Regions from separate parts of the Streptomyces gobitricini genome, predicted to be linked through region 2. Evidence: riboswitches for the same ligand, from Rfam matches in the RefSeq annotation. Region 2 holds a riboswitch; each other region holds the start of a gene.
What was found. A riboswitch is a leader RNA that binds a small molecule or an ion and turns the genes downstream of it on or off. The one in region 2 is predicted to bind cobalamin.

Region 1: it holds a riboswitch for cobalamin, as region 2 does, so the genes downstream of both, cobN (cobaltochelatase subunit CobN) here and ABD347_RS17265 (ABC transporter substrate-binding protein) in region 2, are expected to answer to the same signal.
Region 3: it holds a riboswitch for cobalamin, as region 2 does, so the genes downstream of both, ABD347_RS16220 (ABC transporter substrate-binding protein) here and ABD347_RS17265 (ABC transporter substrate-binding protein) in region 2, are expected to answer to the same signal.
Region 4: it holds a riboswitch for cobalamin, as region 2 does, so the genes downstream of both, ABD347_RS13160 (energy-coupling factor ABC transporter permease) here and ABD347_RS17265 (ABC transporter substrate-binding protein) in region 2, are expected to answer to the same signal.

The regions. Positions count from the first base shown of each region.
Region 1 covers NZ_BAAASR010000001.1:164,637-169,376, reverse strand. Annotated here, with positions in the region: gene cobN (cobaltochelatase subunit CobN) at 1-1,894, opposite strand, end outside; cobalamin riboswitch at 1,931-2,060, opposite strand; gene ABD347_RS00695 (cobalamin biosynthesis protein CobG) at 2,072-3,262, shown strand; gene ABD347_RS00690 (precorrin-8X methylmutase) at 3,259-3,906, shown strand; gene ABD347_RS00685 (precorrin-2 C(20)-methyltransferase) at 3,903-4,740, shown strand, end outside.
Region 2 covers NZ_BAAASR010000018.1:420,272-425,011, reverse strand. Annotated here, with positions in the region: gene ABD347_RS17275 (ABC transporter ATP-binding protein) at 54-866, opposite strand; gene ABD347_RS17270 (FecCD family ABC transporter permease) at 863-1,822, opposite strand; gene ABD347_RS17265 (ABC transporter substrate-binding protein) at 1,873-2,901, opposite strand; cobalamin riboswitch at 2,941-3,144, opposite strand; gene ABD347_RS17260 (YnfA family protein) at 3,809-4,144, opposite strand; gene ABD347_RS17255 (class I SAM-dependent methyltransferase) at 4,435-4,740, opposite strand, start outside.
Region 3 covers NZ_BAAASR010000018.1:173,522-178,261, forward strand. Annotated here, with positions in the region: gene ABD347_RS16210 (VOC family protein) at 1-273, shown strand, start outside; gene ABD347_RS16215 ((2Fe-2S)-binding protein) at 405-1,118, opposite strand; cobalamin riboswitch at 1,257-1,426, opposite strand; cobalamin riboswitch at 1,574-1,755, shown strand; gene ABD347_RS16220 (ABC transporter substrate-binding protein) at 1,786-2,826, shown strand; gene ABD347_RS16225 (FecCD family ABC transporter permease) at 2,823-3,938, shown strand; gene ABD347_RS16230 (ABC transporter ATP-binding protein) at 3,935-4,740, shown strand, end outside.
Region 4 covers NZ_BAAASR010000015.1:136,545-141,284, reverse strand. Annotated here, with positions in the region: gene ABD347_RS13180 (oxidoreductase) at 1-117, opposite strand, end outside; gene ABD347_RS13175 (energy-coupling factor ABC transporter ATP-binding protein) at 767-1,609, opposite strand; gene cbiQ (cobalt ECF transporter T component CbiQ) at 1,609-2,358, opposite strand; gene ABD347_RS13165 (energy-coupling factor ABC transporter substrate-binding protein) at 2,365-2,838, opposite strand; gene ABD347_RS13160 (energy-coupling factor ABC transporter permease) at 2,835-3,518, opposite strand; cobalamin riboswitch at 3,549-3,753, opposite strand; gene ABD347_RS13155 (PTS-dependent dihydroxyacetone kinase phosphotransferase subunit DhaM) at 3,821-4,225, opposite strand; gene dhaL (dihydroxyacetone kinase subunit DhaL) at 4,222-4,740, opposite strand, start outside.

The DNA of each region.
Region 1 (4,740 bases), on a different contig from region 2:
TGGCCGGCAGCTTGGACGGGTCCATGGAGGAGATCTGCGCGTACTCGTCGAGCAGCTGCTCCAGGCGCGTGATGTCGCCGTACGACTCGGCGCGGGCCATCGGCGGCACCAGGTGGTCGACGAGCGTGGCGTGGACGCGGCGCTTGGCCTGGGTGCCCTCACCCGGGTCGTTCACCAGGAACGGGTAGATCAGCGGGATGTCGCCGAGGGCGGCGTCGGGGCCGCACGCGGCGGACAGGCCCGCGTTCTTGCCGGGCAGCCACTCCAGGTTGCCGTGCTTGCCGAGGTGGACCATGGCGTCGGCGCCGAAGCCGCCGTCCTCGGCGCGGGCGGCGATCCAGCGGTAGGCGGCCAGGTAGTGGTGCGACGGCGGCAGGTCGGGGTCGTGGTAGATCGCGATCGGGTTCTCGCCGAAGCCGCGCGGCGGCTGGATGAGGATCAGCAGGTTGCCGCGCCGCAGGGCGGCGAGGACGATGTCGCCCTCCGGGTTGGCGGAGCGGTCGAGGAACATCTCGCCGGGCGGCGGGCCCCAGTGCCGCTCCACCTGCTCGCGCAGCTCCCCGGGGAGCGTGGCGTACCAGCGCTTGTAGTCGGCGGCCGGGATGCGGACCGGGTTCCTGGCCAGCTGCTCCTCGGTGAGCCAGTCCTGGTCGTGGCCGCCGGCCTCGATGAGGGCGTAGATGAGTTCGTCGCCGTCACCGGAGGCGAGGCCCGGGACGTCCTCGTCGCCGAAGTCGTACCCCTCCTCCCGCAGCCGGCGCAACAGCGCGACGGCGGAGGCGGGGGTGTCGAGGCCGACGGCGTTGCCGATGCGGGAGTGCTTGGTCGGGTACGCGGAGAGGACCAGCGCCAGGCGCTTGTCGGCGTTCGGGATGTGGCGCAGCCGGGCGTGGCGTACGGCGATCCCGGCGACGCGGGCGGCGCGCTCGGCGTCGGCGACGTACGCGGGCAGGCCGTCGGCGTCGATCTCCTTGAAGGAGAACGGCACGGTGATGAGGCGGCCGTCGAACTCGGGGACGGCGACCTGGCTGGCGGCGTCGAGCGGCGAGAGGCCCTCGTCGTTCTCCTCCCAGGCGGCGCGCGAGCCGGTCAGGCACAGGGCCTGGAGGATCGGCACGTCGAGCGCGGCGAGGGCGCCCGCGTCCCACGACTCGTCGTCACCGCCCGCCTGCGCCTCGGCCGGCTTGGTGCCACCGGCGGCGAGGACGGTGGTGATGACCGCGTCGGCCGTCCGCAGGCTCTCCAGCAGCTCCGGCTCGGGGGCGCGGAGGGAGGCCACGTAGAGCGGGAGGGCCTGGCCGCCCGCGTCCTCGATGGCGTCGCAGAGGGTGTCCACGAAGGCGGTGTTGCCGCTCATGTGGTGGGCGCGGTAGTACAGGACGGCGACCGTGGGACCGATGGTGGTGCGGGCGGTCCGCTCCAGCGGGCCCCAGGTGGGGGCGGCGGCCGGCGGCTCGAAGCCGTGGCCGGTGAGCAGGACGGTGTCGGAGAGGAAGCGGGCGAGCTGCTCCAGGTTGTCCGGGCCGCCGTGGGCGAGGTAGGCGTGCGCCTCGGCCGCGATGCCGATCGGGACGGTGGAGGTCTCCATCAGCTGGGCGTCGGGGGCCTGTTCGCCGGTGAGGACGACGAGCGGCTTGCCGGTCTCACGGAGGGCCTGGAGGCCTTCCTCCCAGGCGCGGATGCCGCCGAGGAGGCGTACGACGACGAGGTCGGCGCCGTCGAGGAGGCCGTCCAGGTCCTGGACGGGGAGCCGGGCGGGGTTGGCGAACCGGTACTCCACGGGGCCGCCGGCCGCGCGGGCGCTGAGCAGGTCGGTGTCGGAGTGCGACAGCAGCAGGATCGTCGTGGCGGGCGCCGGGGCGGGCGCCGTCTCGGGCGTGGTCGCGTGCGTCATGACGTGCGCAGGCCTTCCTCGGGGTGTCCGCGCCCCGGGTGGTCGTAGGACGGCGGGAGTTCCTGACTCGTCCGGTTCCGGCCGGACTCACAGTGGCGGGACCGCGCCGGATTCTCACCGGGCTTCCTCCCTAGGGCCCTGGGACCCTGTGCCGTCTGCATAGTAGAGGCTGCGCGTATGCTCGCCGCCATGCCGCCCAGCTCACCAAACCCCCAGGACCGGGGTGAAGCGCACATACGGGACCGTGTCCGCGAGCGCGGTGACGCGTGCCCCGGCGCACTCCGGCTGCACCGGGCCGACGACGGATCGCTCGCCCGGCTCCGGGTTCCCACCGGCGTGCTGACGCCCCGTCAAGTGACCGTACTGGCCGACGCGTCGGACCGTCTGGGCGACGGGCACCTCTCCCTCACCTCGCGCGGCAACGTGGAGTTGAGGGGCCTCGGCGACGGCTGCGGAGCCGGGCTGGCGGACCTGCTGCGCGAGGCGGGCCTGCTGCCGTCCGAACGGCACGAGCGGGTACGGAACATGGTCGTCTCGCCGCTCGCCGGGCCGGGTGTGCAGGGGTGGGCCGCCCGCCTGGACGCGCTCCTGTGCGCCGAGGACTGGACGACGGAACTCTCCGGCCGCTTCCTGTTCGCCGTGGACGACGGACGGGGCGACGTGGCGGGGCTGGCCGCCGATGTGACGTTGCTCGCAGCCCCCCACGGCGGCGCCCTGCTGCACGTCGCGGACCGGACCTGGCGGGTCGCCCCCGCCGACGCGCCCCGCGCCGCGCTCGCGGCGGCCGGGGCGTTCCTCGCCGCCGCGCGGCGGGCGGGCACGGGCGCGTGGCGGGTGCGGGAGCTGCCGGCGGGGCAGGACGTGGACGTGACGGAGCACCTGCGGCGGGCGGCGGTCGCGGCCGAGCCCGTACCGGAGGCCGCCCTCCCGGCCGGCGGGCCGCCCCCGCCCGGGGTGATCGGCGACGGCACGGTGTCCGTCCTGGCCCGCCTCGGCCGGGTGAGCTCGGCCCAGTTCCGCGCGCTGCTGCCCGCCGAGGAGGTACGGGTCACCCCGTGGCGCGGCTTCGTACTGCCGGGCCTCGCCGGGCGGGCGGCGGCCGAGGAGCGGCTGCGCGCCCTCGACGGCGCCGGGTTCATCACCCGTACCGACTCCCCCTGGACCGGGGTCACCGCGTGCACCGGACGCCCCGGCTGCGCCAAGTCCCTGTCCGACGTACGGGCGGACGCGCGGCCCCGCGAGGGTGCGCTGCCCGTCCACTGGTCGGGGTGCGCCCGCCGGTGCGGCCACCCGCAGGGCGCGTGGACCGACATGGTCGCGACCGGCGAGGGCGCGTACCAGATGACCGTACAAGGACCGACGAAATGAGCGAGAGCAGAGTGTTCGACTACGAGAAGGACGGCGCGGAGATCTACCGCCAGTCCTTTGCCACGATCCGCGCCGAGGCGGATCTCGCGGGCCTGCCGGCCGACGTCAGCCAGGTCGCCGTGCGGATGATCCACGCCTGCGGCATGGTCGACCTCGTCCGCGACCTGGCGTACACGCCGGACGTCGTGGCCCGCGCCCGTGAGGCGCTGCGCGCCGGCGCGCCGATCCTGTGCGACGCGCGGATGGTCGCCAGCGGCGTCACCCGCAAGCGGCTGCCCGCGGACAACGACGTGGTCTGCACGCTCTCCGACCCGTCCGTCCCGGCGCTCGCCGCCGAGCTCGGGACGACGCGCAGCGCCGCCGCGCTGGAGCTGTGGCGCGACCGGCTGGAAGGGGCGGTCGTCGCGGTCGGCAACGCCCCGACCGCGCTCTTCCGCCTCCTGGAGATGATCGAGGCCGGCGCGCCCCGCCCGGCGGCGGTCATCGGCATACCGGTCGGGTTCATCGGGGCGGCCGAGTCCAAGGACGCCCTGGCGGCCTTCCCGGGCCTCGAGCACCTGGTGGTGCGCGGGCGGCGGGGCGGCAGCGCGATGGCGGCGGCCGCGATCAACGCGATCGCCCACGAGGCGGAGATCCAGGCATGAGCGGAAAGCTGTACGGCGTGGGGCTCGGCCCCGGCGACCCGAACCTGATGACGGTCGCGGCGGTCAAGGCCATCGCGGCCGCCGACGTGATCGCGTACCACTCGGCGCGGCACGGGCGTTCCATCGCCCGCTCCATCGCGGCCGAGCACATTCGCGAGGACCACGTCGAAGAGCGCCTGATGTACCCGCTGACGGTCGAGACCACCGACCATCCGGGCGGCTACCGGGGCGCGCTGAACGACTTCTACGAGGAGGCGTCGGCGCGGCTGGCCGCCCACCTGGACGCGGGCCGCACGGTCGCCGTCCTCGCCGAGGGCGACCCGCTGTTCTACGGCTCCTACCAGCACATGCACAAGCGGCTGGCGCACCGTTACGACACCGAGGTCATCCCGGGCGTCACCTCGGTGAGCGCGTCGGCGGCGCGCCTGGGCAAGCCCCTGTGCGAGGCGGAGGAGATCCTGACGATCATCCCCGGCACGCTGCCGGAGGAGGAGCTCACCGCCCGCCTGGCGGCCACCGACTCGGCGGTCGTCATGAAGCTGGGCCGCACCTTCCCGGCGGTACGGCGCGCCCTGGAGCGGGCCGGGCGCCTGGAGGACGCGCACTACGTGGAGCGGGCCACGATGGCAGGCGAGCGGACGGGCGCCCTGGCGGACGTCGACCCCGAGTCGGTGCCGTACTTCTCCGTGGCGGTGCTGCCGTCGCGCGTCGACTCCGGACCGGCCGCGCCCGACCGGGGCGAGGTCGTCGTCGTCGGTACCGGCCCGGCGGGCCCCCTGTGGCTGACGCCCGAGACCCGGGGCGCGCTCGCCTCGGCGACCGACCTGGTGGGCT
Region 2 (4,740 bases):
CTCACCGGAGGCTCCGGACCCCCGCCACCCGGCCACGGTTCCGGCGCTCGGCATCACCCCCGGTGCTCCCGAGCCCCTGAGCGACCCTCACGGGCGCGCGTGAGCGTGCCGAGCACCCGGATGTGCGGACGGCCGTCGGGCTCCGGGGTGGTGACCGTGACGCGCACGCCGTAGACGTCGGCGACGAGCGCCTCGGTCAGCACGTCCGAGGGGGCACCGGCGGCGACGACGCGCCCTTGGCGCAGCACTACCAGGTGGTCGCAGTACATCGCCGCGAGGTTGAGGTCGTGCAGGGCGACGAGGGCGGTCACCCGGAGCAGGCGGACCAGGTGCAGCAGGTCGTGCTGGTGCTGGATGTCGAGGTGGTTCGTCGGCTCGTCGAGCAGCAGCTCCCGCGGTTCCTGCGCGAGGGCGCGTGCGATCTGGACGCGCTGGCGCTCGCCCCCGGAGAGCGTGTGCCAGGGGCGGTCCGCCCGGTCGGTGAGATCCGTGCGGTCCAGGGCATCGAGGACGGCCCGTTCGTCGGCCCGCGACGGCGGCGACCAGGGGCGCCGGTGCGGGATGCGCCCGAGGCGTACGACATCGGCGGCGGTCAGCTCGACGAGGGTGTCCGCCTGCTGCTCCACGACGGCCACCCGCCGGGCGACGTCCCCGCGGCGCAGGCGGTCCAAGGGGTGACCGTCCAGCGTGACCAGCCCGGAGGCGGGGGCGAGCACCCCGCACAGGACGCGCAGCAGGGTGGACTTGCCGGAGCCGTTGGGGCCGAGCAGACCCGTCACGGCACCGGCGGGCGGTGCGACGCTGACGCCGTCGAGGATCAGCCGCCCGTCGGCGGTGCGGACGACACGGTCGGCGGCGAGGGTCATCGAGGGGTCCTCCGGGTGCGGTACAGCACGAGTACGAAGGCGGGCACGCCGATCAGCGAGGTCATCACGCCGACCGGCACCTCCTGCGGTTCGATGACGATCCGGGCGACCGTGTCGATCCACACCAGGAACACGGCCCCACCGAGCGCCGCGGCCGGGAGCAACCGGCCGTGCCCGGGGCCGACGAGGGCGCGCGCGGCGTGCGGCAGCACCAGGCCGACGAAGCCGATGGCACCGGACGAACTGACCAGCGCGGCCGTGAGCAGCGCGGTGACGCACAGCAGGACCAGCCGGGCACGGGCGACGTTCACGCCCAGGGTGGCCGCCGCGTCCTGACCGAAGGCGAACGCGTCCAGGGTCCTGGCGTGGCCGAGGCAGACGGCCAGCGCGATCACCAGCGCGGCGAGGCACAGCCACACGTCCGTCCAGTCGGCCCCGCCCAGCGAGCCCAGCAGCCAGAACAGCACGCCCCGGGTGGTCTCGGCGTCGGCCGACGTGACCACGATGAAGGAGGTCAGCGCGGAGAACAGCTGCATCGCGGCGACGCCGGACAGGACGACGCGGTCGGTGGTGCCGCCGAGGGTGTGGCTCAGCAGCATCATCGCCGCGAACGAGCACAGGGCACCCACGAAGGCACCGCCGGAGACCGGCAGCAGACCGCCGCCCACGCCCAGGACGACCACGACGACGGCTCCGGTGGAGGCGCCGGACGAGACGCCGAGGACGAAGGGATCCGCCAGCGGGTTGCGCAGCAGCGACTGCATCACCGCTCCGCACAGCGCCAGCCCCGCTCCGCACACGGCGGCCAGCAGGGTGCGCGGAAGGCGGAGGTTCCACACGATGCCGTCGCGGATGGGGGTGAGCTCCGAGACATCACCCCCGAGGTGCGCGGCGACGACGGACCAGACGTCGCGGACGTCGATGTCCGCCGGCCCGATGGTGATGGCCAGGGCCATGGACAGGGCGAGCGCGGCGAGCCCGCCGGCCGCGCGCAGCAGCGCCGCGGTCACTTCGCCAGGCCGAAGCCGCGCAGCGCGGCCGCGACCTGTTCGACGCCCTCCACGGTACGGATCGTCGGGTTCATGGCCTGGCCGCTGACCAGGACGTACCGCTTGTGACGGACGGCGTCCATGTTCCGGGTGACCGGGTTCGACTCCAGGAACTCGATCTTCTTCGCGGCGCTCTCCCCGCTCTGCGCCTTGCGGGTGAGGTCACCGATCACCAGCACGTCGGGGTCGCGGTCGGCGACCGTCTCCCAGTTGATCTGGGGCCACTCCTCGGTGGTGTCGTCGAAGACGTTCTTGGCGCCCAGCTCCTTGGTGATGATGCCGGGGGCTCCGCAGCAGCCCGCCATGTACGGGGACTTGGCGTCGGAGAACCAGTACAGCAGGGTGACGTCCGAGGCGTCGAGGCCGGCGGTGGCCCTGGTGACGCGGGACGTGAGCCGCGCGACCAGATCCTCGCCGCGCTTGTCCTCCCCGAAGACGCGGGCGAGGTCGCGCACCTCCGCGTACACGGTGTCCATCGTCAGCGGCTCGGTGCGGACGCCGTCCCCGTCGCCGCTGTTGTCCTTGCCCAGACAGTCGGACGGCGAGAGGTACGTCGGTACGCCGAGCTTCGCGAACTGCTCGCGCGTCGCCACGCCGCCCTTCCCGAGGGTGGAGGCGAACGACGCGGCGACGAAGTCGGGTTCGGTGTCGAGGACCTTCTCGAAGGACGGGTTGTTCTCGGCGAGGCGCTCCACGCCGGCATTGGCCTTCTCGAGGCCCTTCATGACGGGGTCGGTCCAGGTCGCGGTCCCGGCCATCCGGTCCGCGAGGCCCAGCGACAGCATGATCTCGGTGGTGCCCTGGTTCAGCGAGACCGCGCGCCGGGGCCCGTCGCCCCGGATCTCCACCTTCTCCCCGCAGTTGTCCAGCGCGCGCGCCGCGGCCTGCGGCGCGGTCGCCGGCCGGGCGGAGGCGCCGCACCCGGTCAGCAGGAGGGCCCCGCTCAGGAGCACGGCGAAAGAAGCGGTCCGGCGCGTGATGGGCACGGCGTTGTTCCTAGCGTCGGGGGCCCATGCGCGGAGCCCGTGCGTACGGTGCTGCCAGCAGGTCTTCGGACTCGGGGTCATCCGGACGAGGCGCCTTCCCGAGCCGGTGGTCCGGCCCAGTGGCTTCGTGCCCCGCCCGTCGCCCTCACCGCTGCGCGTCAGTTCCGGGTTCGCACCGGATTCCCTGACTCACGTACACACGCAAGGCATGTAAGGAGTTCAACTGGCTGGCGCAAATTACCACACCCGCGGATCCCGGCGAACTCGACGGTGTGTCCCACTTCGGAGCAACCGGCGCTCGGGCACTGGACAGCCCCGTACGCGGACGACGGAGGTGGCGCCACCGGGGTCGGCGCCAAGAAGCCGCGGACTCCACGGGACGTACGAGGCCCGTGGGCGTCCGCGGTGGCGGGACGAGGAGCGCGGGGCAGCGAGGCGTTCGGTCCTTCGCGCTCGCCGAGGAGCGGCTGACCACGCGGGCGAAGACGATTGCCGCGAGCGTCAGGCCCCCGAGCGCCGCGACCGTGCCCGGATACCCGGCCCGGCCGCACGTGGAGCGGCCGCCGCCGGGGTGGAGGGCTCACCCGGATCCGGGTCGGTCCCTGTCCGGTCGGCAGCGCTTCGAAAGCCCAGCTTGGGTCCGGCTCACGCCCCGGAACCCGCCACCCCCGCCCACCAGGTCTCCGCGTGTGACCTGCGCCGTCTGTAGGCAGTGTTCGTCGCGGCGGCGGAGCGCCATGTGTCCCGAGCGCCCCCGCCGCATTCGAGCCTGCCTCAACCGGCCCGCCGTGTCGTCGCTGAACGCGCCAAGGAGTTGACCACGCGCGCCGACGTCCCCGTGCCCGCCGTGGGGGAGAGCCTGAGCCCCGGTGCTGGCGGTGGCGGGCCGCCCGTACGCGCCGCTGACCTAGTGGCCGCGGGGGGCGTACATGATCACGGCCATCCCGGCCAGGCACACCAGGGCGCCGACGACGTCGAAGCGGTCGGGCCGGTAGCCGTCGGCGACCATGCCCCAGGCGATCGACCCCGCGACGAAGACTCCACCGTACGCGGCGAGGACCCGGCCGAAGTCGTCGTCGTGCTGCCAGGTCGCCACCACCCCGTACAGGCCCAGGGCGATGGCCCCGGCGCCGATCCAGATCCACCCTTTGTGCTCGCGGATGCCCTGCCACACCAGCCAGGCGCCGCCGATCTCGAACAGGGCGGCGACGACGAAGAGAGCGACGGAGCGGGCGACAGTCATACCTGGCGACCCTACCGACGGACCGGGGACACGAGCTCCAGCGGGTCGACCGGCGCCGGGCGGGCACGCTCCCGCCCTGTGCGAGCGGCGGGCACACCCCCGGTGGCGCACCTGAGCCCGGGCGCCGGTCGGGCGCGCCGGCCCGAGTGTCCTGTCGTCCGGAAGCGGCGCGCGGCACGCTTTGGCCCGGCGCCGGCGAGACGGTCGGCCGGTGGGCCCGTCGGGCGGTGTGGGCGTACGGCCGCCCGGGTGCCGCCGGCGGGGCTCTGGTCAGGCGCGTCGCCGCGGCGTCACGCGCGTCGCGCGGCCCATACGGTGCGTTCGGTACGGACGGCGAGGTCGCCGCGGCGCAGGACGCCGAGGGGGCTGTCGGTGTCGAGCAACTGGTCGAGCGCGACGAGGTCCTCGGCGGAAAGAGCGGGGGCGGCGCTGTCGCGCAGGTGCTTCAGGCTGCTGAGCGCGTACCGGCCGACCGCCGTGCCACGGGAGCCGTCGACGTTCACAGTGATCGCGCGCTCGTCCTCGACGGTGAACCCGGCGGAGGCCAGCTTGGTGCCCCAGTCGGCACCGCGGTGCGGCACGTGCGCGGCGGCGTG
Region 3 (4,740 bases), 250 kb from region 2:
GGCTTCGAGGAGGTCATGAACCACGGCTGGATCATGACGCTCGCCTCCCCGTCCGTCCCGGCAGCGCAGGTCAGCGTCATGACCAGTGACAAGACCGCGCCTGTCACCGCCGACATGAGCGTCGAGGTGGACGACGTGGATGCGGCTTACGCGGTCATGCGGCAGAGCGGTGCGGAGATCCTGCACCCCCTACAGGATGAGGAGTGGGGCGTACGGCGGTTCTTCGTCCGCGATCCCAGCGGACGGGTGGTCAATGTGCTGGGCCACCGCTGACAGCCTCTCCCGCACCCTGGTGAAGGTGCTGGTCACTGCCATCTGTCAAGAGTTGTCCCGCAACCGATCTTGGCTGAAGGTGGTTGGTCAGGGCTGGATCCTGGTTGACTGCCGGCCCTGACGCGGTGCCGTCATGAACCGCCGCTTCCGTGCCGCGGCCTCTCGCCTTCGAGCACGCAGTCGCCGCAGAATCCGTTCCCAGGGACCCGGTAGTAGAGGCAGCAACTGTTGCGGCGGTAGGCGAGGGGGTCGACGGTGAGGACGCCCGCACTCGCGAGCGGTTCCCGCGCCAGCAGGGCGGCGGCGACCGGGAGCGGTGACCGCGGGGCGTCCGGGACGCGGGCGAGCAGCACCCGTACGGCGCCGACGAGCGCGGAGGCGGTGTTGCCGTGCAGGATCCTGGGCGAAAGGCCGAAGTCCCGCCGGAGGGCGTCGCCCAGCGGCAGCAGATGCCGTACGACGACGGTCTCGTACAGCGCGGCGGGCAGGTCCCCGGCGGTCGCGGCGGGCACCTGCGGAAGCCAGAGCTCGATCGGGCCGGACTCCGGGGTGCGCCACCACACCCGCTCGGGTGTCAGGTCCGTGGCCCGGCCGGTCAGTGTGGCCGTGGCGAGCGCGACGGACCACAGGCGGGCGGCCGTGCCGATGTGGAGCGTCGAGGCCGCGACGCGCCGCTGGTCGGTGCCGAGCCGGCGGGCCGTCTCCGCCACGTACGCCGCCAAGGGCGCCGGGTCGTGGTGGAGCGCGGTGAACGGCCGGAAGTCGCCGGCGTCGGCACGTGGGCCGCTGGACACGGCGAAGTAGGGGCCGACGGCGGCGACCCTGACGAGCGTGCCGTCGGTCACCGTCTGCGCACCGTGCGGGCCGGGTAGTGGCCGTGCCGGGGGTGGCGCGCCGGTGACGCGGGTGACGCCGGGGCGCGCGGAAGAGGGTGGGGGTGGGCACACAGGTGCCACCGTCCTCTCTCGGGGAGATCCGCCCCGGTACGTCGGGGTGCGACGGCGTGAGTCTCCTGACTCGGGATCGACGCTCCCCCGGTCTTCCCAGCCCCTGGGGGACGGTGACCGTGGCGGGTTCGCTCCCCCTTCACAGTGGCGGTACCGTGCCGGATTCCCACCGGCTTCCTCGTTCCGCCGTCGCGGGCCAGGTGGCAGGATCCCAGACGGGCCGTATACCGCGCCAGGGCTTTCCACCGCTACGGCCAGAAACAGGCCGACGGCGGCCATGGCCCTGTCGTGGCGGGTGGCACCTTCCCAGGGGCGCACGGTTCCGGCCATGCGCCCTTTCACCCGTCCGCCACATTTACGTAAGATCATCTGGTCATCACCGCGACGGGAGACAGGAAGCCGGTGCGATTCCGGCACGGTCCCGCCACTGTGACCGGGGAGTGCACCCCTTCAGTACGCCACTGCGCACCGCGCGGGAAGGCGGGGGGAACGTCGATCCGGGAGTCAGGACACTGGCCTGTCGCGGGCCCGTTCCGAGGAGCGCGGACTCCCCAGGAGGCTTTACGTGTACGACGGCACGCCCCGTCCTGTCTCTCCCCCGCCCGTTTCCCGCCGCCGCGCCCTGCGCGCCGCGGCCGTCTCGCTCGCCCTGTCCACCGCCCTGCTGGCCGGCTGCGCCGCGGGCACCGGTTCCGGGCACCGGCCGAAGGCGGAGTCGTCACCGGTCAAGGGCTTCCCGGTCACCGTCGACAACTGCGGCACCAGCACCACCTACCGGAAGCCGCCCGCCCGTGTGGTCACCATCCACCAGCACCCCGCCGAGCTGATGCTGGCCCTCGGGCTGAAGGACCGGCTGGTCGGCACGGCGTTCCCCGACTCGGCAGTCCTTCCGCACCTGAGAAAGGACTACGAGGCGGTCCCCGAACTGGCGAAGAAGGAGCCGTCCTTCGAGACCGTCCTCGACGCCGAGCCCGACTTCGTCTACGGCGGCTACGGCAGCGCGTTCGCCGAGAACGAGGGGCGGTCGCGCACGGCGTTCGCGGACGCCGGCATCGACACCTACCTGAACCGGGAGTACTGCGGCAAGAAGCAAGTGTCGATGAAGGACACCTACGACGAGATCCGCACGATCGGCTCCGTGTTCGGGGTGCCGGAGCGGGCCGACCGGCTGGTGGCCGACCTCCGGGGCCGCGTCGACAGGGCGGCGGCGGCCGTGAAGGGTGCGCCGGCCGTGCCGGTGTTCGTCTACGACAGCGGTGACAAGGCGGCGTTCACCGCCGGCGGCAAGAGCCTCGGCACCGAGATCATCAGGCTCGCCGGCGGACGGAACGTCTTCGCCGACCTCGACGACGTCTTCGGCGACGCGTCCTGGGAGCAGGTCGTCGCCCGGAAGCCCGAGGTCATCGCGATCTACGACTACGCGGGCGCCGGAAGCGTCGAGCAGAAGAAGAAGTTCCTGCTCTCCCTGCCGGCTCTCGCCGACGTCCCCGCCATCAGGAACAAGCGCTTCGTCGTACTGCCGCTGACCGCGACCCTGATCGGCGTCCGCCCGCCGTACGCGGTCGAGGGCCTCGCACGCGCGCTCCACCCCGAGCGGTTCCGGTGACGGCGACCGCGCCGGCCGAGGCGGCCTCCCGCTCCGCGTCCGTCGGCAGGAGCGACGCACCAGGGCCACGGCGTGCTCCTTTCGCCCTGGTTCTGGGGGTACTCGGCGTCGCCCTCGCACTCTCCGCCGTCGCGGGAATGGCCATCGGCTCGGTGCACGTGCCGCCCGGCGAGGTGTGGGGCATCGTGACGCACGCCCTGGGTCTGGACCGGCACGAACCGGTCTGGTCACGGGCGCGCGAGACGATCGTCCTCGATGTACGGGCGCCGCGCGTGCTGCTCGGGGCGCTGGCGGGAGCGGGGCTGGCGGTGGTGGGTTCGGCCATGCAGGCGTTGGTGCGCAACCCGCTCGCGGAACCGTACCTGTTGGGGGTGTCCTCCGGGGCGTCGCTGGGTGCCGTCGCGGTTCTCGTCTTCGGAGTGAGCCTGTTCGGTCCGGTTTCGCTGTCGGTCGCCGCCTTCGCCGGGGCGTTGCTGACGCTGTTGCTCGTGTACACCACGGCACGGACCGGCGGGCGGATCACGTCGACGCGCCTGGTGCTGTCCGGGGTGGCTTTCGCCGCCGTACTCACCGCGGTGATGGACCTGCTGCTGCTGACCAGCGACCGTGGCAACGAGGCGCGAGCGGTGCTCGCCTGGACCCTCGGCGGTCTCGGCGGCGTGCGGTGGGGCACGCTGTGGCTGCCCGGCGCGGCGGTGCTGCTCGGGGTCGGTGTCCTGCTGGTCCAGGCGAGGCCCCTGAACCTGCTGCTGGCCGGCGAGGAGTCCGCCACCACGCTGGGGCTGGACGTGAGCCGGTTCCGGGCCCGCATGTTCGTCCTGCTGTCCCTGGTCACCGGGGTCCTGGTCGCGGCCGCCGGGCCCATCGGCTTCGTCGGGCTGATCATGCCGCACATCGTGCGTCTGTTCGTGGGCGGGGACCATCGCCGGGTGCTGCCCACGGCGGCGCTCGCCGGGGCGGTGTTCCTGATCTGGGCCGATATCGCCGCGCGTACGGTCGCCGCACCCATGGAGATCCCCGTCGGGGTGCTGACGGCCCTGTGCGGCGGGCCGTTCTTCCTGTGGCTGTTGCGCCGGGACGCCCGGCGGAACGCGGACCAAGGAGTGGGATGAGCGCGGCCGAGCTCGTCGCCGAGGGCGTCACGCTCACCGCCGGCGCCCGCCGTCTGGTGCGGGACGTCTCGCTGACCGCCCGCCCCGGCGAGGTGATCGGGCTGGTCGGCCCCAACGGCAGCGGCAAGTCCAGCCTCCTGCGCGCCGTCTACCGGGTCCTGCGCCCCGACGCCGGGCACGTCCGTGTCGACGGCGCCGATGTCTGGTCGTCGCCGGTGCGCCGGCTCGCCCGCACACTGGCCGCCGTGGTGCAGGAGTCCGGCGCCGACTTCGACCTGAGCGTGCGGGAGGTCGTCGCCATGGGCCGCACCCCGCACAAGCGGCTGCTCGACGGGGACACCGCCGAGGACGCCCGGCTGATCGAGCGCGCCCTGGAGGCGGTGGACGCGGCGGGGCTCGGGGACCGCCCCTTCGACCGGCTGTCCGGAGGGGAACGGCAGCGCGTGCTGATCGCCCGCGCCCTCACCCAGCAGCCATCCCTGCTCGTCCTGGACGAACCCACCAACCACCTGGACGTCCGCCACCAGTTGGACGTCCTCGGTCATCTGCGGGCACTGCCGGCCACCGTCCTGCTGGCGCTGCACGACCTCAACCTGGCCGCGTACTACTGCGACCGGCTCTACGTTCTGCGCGACGGCGAGGTGACCGCGTCCGGTCCGCCCGCCGAGGTGCTCACCCCCCGGCTGCTGGCCGAGGTGTACGGGGTGACGGCAGAGGTCGCGGTGCACCCGCGCACGGGGGCGCCGCAGGTCACCTTCCTGCCAAGCGGCACGGCCGGGCCGCGTGCGGCCGGGCCACGTGC
Region 4 (4,740 bases), on a different contig from region 2:
CTCTTCCAGTCCGACGTGCATGGACCCCATGAGCACCCGGTTGGGCAGTGTGGTGAACCCGAGGTCCAGCGGGCTGAGCAGGTGCGGGTACGGGGTCGGGGCCGGGGTCGCAGTCATGGGGGCGCCTCCTCGCGCGGTGTCGTCGCCCCAGTTGTAGACGACGCCGGACCCGTTGTGCAACAAGTTGCATAACGATCGGGGGGTGACCTGCGCTACGTGCCCGGTCGGCGGCCTGGCCGGTCTCCTCGTGCCCCGGTCGCCGCCGGAGTGGCGCGCTGCGGAAGCGCGGCGGCCCGGTGAGGCCGCCGGGCGCTGTCCGCGTCACCTTCCGGCCCGGGGCCGGGACCGCCGGGCGGCGCCCTCGTGCACGGGGGAGGAACACGGCGTACCCCGGCGTGCCCGCCGGCGGCGGATGGCGCCCGGGCGCCGGGAGAAGCGTGCGCGGAGCGGCGCCACCGGCGCACCCGGTCCCGGCGCCGTTCGCCTGCGGAAGTCCGCCGCCCGCCCGGGCCCGGAGGGCGGTACGGGTCTCCGGGCCGTCCTCGGGGCGGTCGCCGCCCGCGGTACGCCACGCCCCAGCCGGTGACCGGGCGCCCGTCGTCCCCGACGCCGCCCTCGACGAGGCGGCGAGGGGGCGGGGGTGAACCGAGCCCCATCGGCTGTCGGGTTTCCTGCCGCGCGGACGCGCGCCGCCGGGCGTGAGCCGTTCCGCCGCGTCGCCTCGTACGGCGGACCGTGCCGTCCGGGAGCCGCGCCGCGCCCGCGCCTACGCCCCCGGCACCGCCGCCGCCCAGGCGTCGAGCTCCTCCGGGGTGCGCGGGCCCGGCGCGGCCGCGTCCAGCAGGCCGCGGTCGCGCAGCACCCGCGCCACCGCCATGCCCCAGGGGCGGCGGAGACCGGCCGCGTCGAGGAGCGCCTGGTCGGCGAGCAGGTCGGCGACCGGTCCGGTGCGCAGGCCGTCCGGGGTGAGGACGGCCGCGTCGTCCGCCCAGCGCAGGGCCAGGTCCACGTCGTGCGTCGCCATCACCACCGTGGTCCCGGTGGCGCGCAGCCGGTCCAGTACGGCCAGCAGCCGTTCCTGGCCGTGCGGATCGAGGCCGGCCGTCGGTTCGTCCAGGACCAGGACCCGGGGCCGCATGGCGACCGCGCCCGCGATCGCGGCCCGCTTGCGCTGGCCGTACGAGAGCAGGTGCGTCGGCCGGTCCTCCAGCGCCGTGATGTCCAGCGCCTCCAGAGCCTCGCGCACCCGCTCCCGCACCTCCGGCTCCGCCAGCCCCAGGTTCATCGGCCCGAACGACACGTCCTGGCCCACCGACGCCGCGAACAGCTGGTCGTCCGGGTCCTGCACGACCAACTGCACCGTCGTGCGCAGCCGCGTCAGACCCGCCCTGTCGTACGACACCTCCCGCCCCTCCAGGCGCAGCTGCCCGCTCCCGCACCGCAGGCCACCGCTCAGCAGCCGGAGCATCGTCGTCTTCCCGCTGCCGTTGCGGCCGAGCAGCGCGATGGACCGCCCCTCCGGCACGGCGAAGTCCACGCCCCGCAGGACGGCGGGGCCGTCCTCGTAGGCGTAACCCGCGCCCAGCAGTTCCACGACGGCGGAAGGCATCACGGCAGCAACCTTTCGAGTACGAGAGTGAGCGCGACGAGCCCGGCGAGCAGCGCGCCGGTCGCCCCCAGGAACCGCCGGGACACCTCCGTCCGCGGCACCAGCACGCGCAGGGTGCCGTCGTAGCCGCGCCCGGTCAGGCCCGTCTGGAGCCGGGCCGCCCGGTCGAAGGCGCGTACGAACGCCGTCGCTCCCAGGCCCGCCAGGGAACGCCAGGCGGCCGCCCGGCTCGTCAGTCCGAGCCGCGCGGCCTGCGCCTCCCGGATCCGCCGGACCGAGTCCAGCAGCAGGAAACTGATCCGGTACATCACGAGCGCGACGTCGACGACCGGCGCCGGCACCCCCGCCCGCACCAGCCTGGGCAACACGTCGCACACCGGCGTGGTGAACGCGAACAGCAGCACGCCGAGCGAGGCGGCCGACGTACGCAGCAGCAATTGGCCCGCGTGCGCCGGCCCGTCCGGGGCGAGCGTGACGAGCCCGCCCGCCCCGCCCACCTGGAACAGCAGGGGCACCGCACCCGTTACGCAGAAACCCAGTGGGATGCGCCACGCCCGCCACAGCTGCCGCGGCGCCACCCCCGCCGGGCCCAGCAGCACCGCGAGGGTCGCGGCGGCGACGAGCACGGCCCCCGGCCAGGGCGGCAGGCACACGGCCAGCACGGTCAGACCGAAGCCCAGCAGGGCCTTCTCGCCCGGATGGCGGCGGCGCCAGCGACTGCTGTGCGCCGCCGCGTCGATCGGCAGCACCGGCGGCTAGGCGGAAGGCCGGGGCACACCGGCGTCGGCACCGGCCGGACCGGCGACCGGAGGTTCCGTGACCGGAGGTTCAGCGCCCGCGGGCTTCACCGGGTCGTCCCCGTCGGAGGATCCGTCGGGGGATCCGTTGCGGGATCCGTCGCGGGATCCGGCAGGAGACCCGGTACGCGCCCGCGCCTCACCCTGCCGACGCCCGCGCCGCAGGCCGAAGTAGTACGCCAGCACACCGGCGCCCAGAGCGGCCTGCAGCGAGAACAGCGCCGACTCGATCTCGCCGGACGGGGGTTCGTACAGCGGACTGAACCACGGCTCGTAGTCCGGGTTCGTCTCGGTGATCGCCGTCTCCGCCTGCGCGTCGGCGCCCGCGAACGGCTCCTCCCTGTGGTCACCCATCCCCAGGGCCAGCGGGAGGACGGCGAGCGCGGCCACGACGAGCAGCAGCAGCGTGTTGATCCTGGCGTCACGGCTCATCGCGCCACGGCCTCCTTCTTCACGGACACCACGCCGAGCCGGACGAGATCCCCCTTGCTGGACCGCGTCAGCAGCCGCATCACCAGCACGGTGAGCAGCCCCTCGCTGACGGCCAGCGGGATCTGCGTCACCGCGAAGATCCCGCCGAACTTCGCCAGAGAACCGACGAGACCGCTGCTCGGGTCCGGGAAGGCGAGCGCGAGCTGCACGCTGGTGACGCAGTACGTGGACAGGTCGGCCACGAAGGCCCCGAAGAACACGCTCACCATCAGCGGCACCTCGAAGCGGCGCAGCAGCCAGTACACCCCGAAGCCGGCCCACGGGCCGACGACAGCCATCGAGAAGACGTTGGCGCCCAGCGTCGTCAGGCCGCCGTGCGCCAGCAGCAGCGCCTGGAACAGCAGGGTGATGGTGCCGAGCACCGCCATGATCGGCGGCCGGAACAGGATCGCGCCCAGCCCCGTACCGGTCGGGTGGGAGCAACTCCCCGTCACCGACGGGAGCTTGAGGGCCGAGAGGACGAAAGTGAAGGCGCCGGCCGCGCCGAGCAGGAGAGTCGATTCGGGATTGGCCCTGACCTCACGGGTCAGGGCCCGGACGCCGTGGACGACGAAGGGGGCGGCCGCCACGCTCCAGGCGGCCGCGTGCACGGGGGGCAGATAGCCCTCGGCGATATGCATGTTGGGGGAGACCCTCTCCAGCACCTCGTGGATGGACAACGCGCCCTGGCCGGTCTCCTGGCTGACGGGTCATGCCGCCGCGACTCCGCCTTCCCGGACCCCGCGGTCTCCCGCGGCGTTCCAGTGGCTTCCCGAGATGGTCCCCGGGGGGTGGAGCCGGACTTCCCGATCACAGTGGCGAGGGCCGCACCGGTACCGCACCGGTTTCCCGTACACCAAGGCCCTGCGACACTAGTGCGTTGACCAGGTACATCACAAGCCGCGCGTCGGCGCACGGCCCGGCTCCACCCCGCGGGCGCGCCTTACTCCTTGCGGTAGCCGTACGCCTCCGACGCGGCCGCGACCACCGCGTCCAGGTCACCGCCCGCCGACGCGGTGACCACCGCCGCCACCGCGCCCTCCACGAACGGCGCGTCCACCAGCCGCGTGCCGTCGGGCAGCTCGTCGCCCTCCGCGAGCAGCGCCTTCACCGTCAGCACGGCGCTGCCCAGGTCCACCAGGACCGCCACGCCCGCCCCGCCGTCGACCGCCGTCGCCGCCCGCGTGATCAGCTCCGCGCTGGTGCCCAGCCCGCCGTCCGGCGTACCGCCCGCCGCCGCCACCGGAGCGGTCTCCCCGCCCCCGGCGAGACCCCGCGCCAGCCCGGCGACCGAGTCGGCGACCGCCGCGCTGTGCGAGACCAGCACGATGCCCACCCGCGCGCTCACCGTGCCTCCTCCGCCGCGGCGGCGAGCGCGGCGATCAGCAGCGCCGAGGACGTCGCGCCCGGGTCCTGGTGCCCCACGCTGCGCTCCCCGAGGTAACTGGCCCTGCCCTTGCGGGCCCGCATCGGTACGGTCGCGAGGGCGCCCCGGTCCGCGGCCTCCGCCGCCGCCGCGAACGACTCGCCGAGCGACTCGGCCATCGCCTCGACCGCCGGCTCCAGCGCGTCCAGCATCGTCTTGTCCCCGGCCTTCGCCCCGCCGAGCTGCGCCACGGCCGCCACGCCCACGCGCAGCGCCTCGGCCAGCTGGACGGGCGCGACCTCGTCGGCGGCGCCGAGCGCCTTGCCGGTGCGCCGCAGCAGCGTCCCGTACAACGGGCCCGACGCGCCACCGACCGTCGAGATCAGTTCCCGCCCCGCGAGCGTCAGCAGCGATCCCGGCGTCCCGGACGGCTCACCTTCCAGCGCCGTGACCACCGCGGCGAAACCGCGTCGCAGATTCGCGCCGTGGTCGGCGTC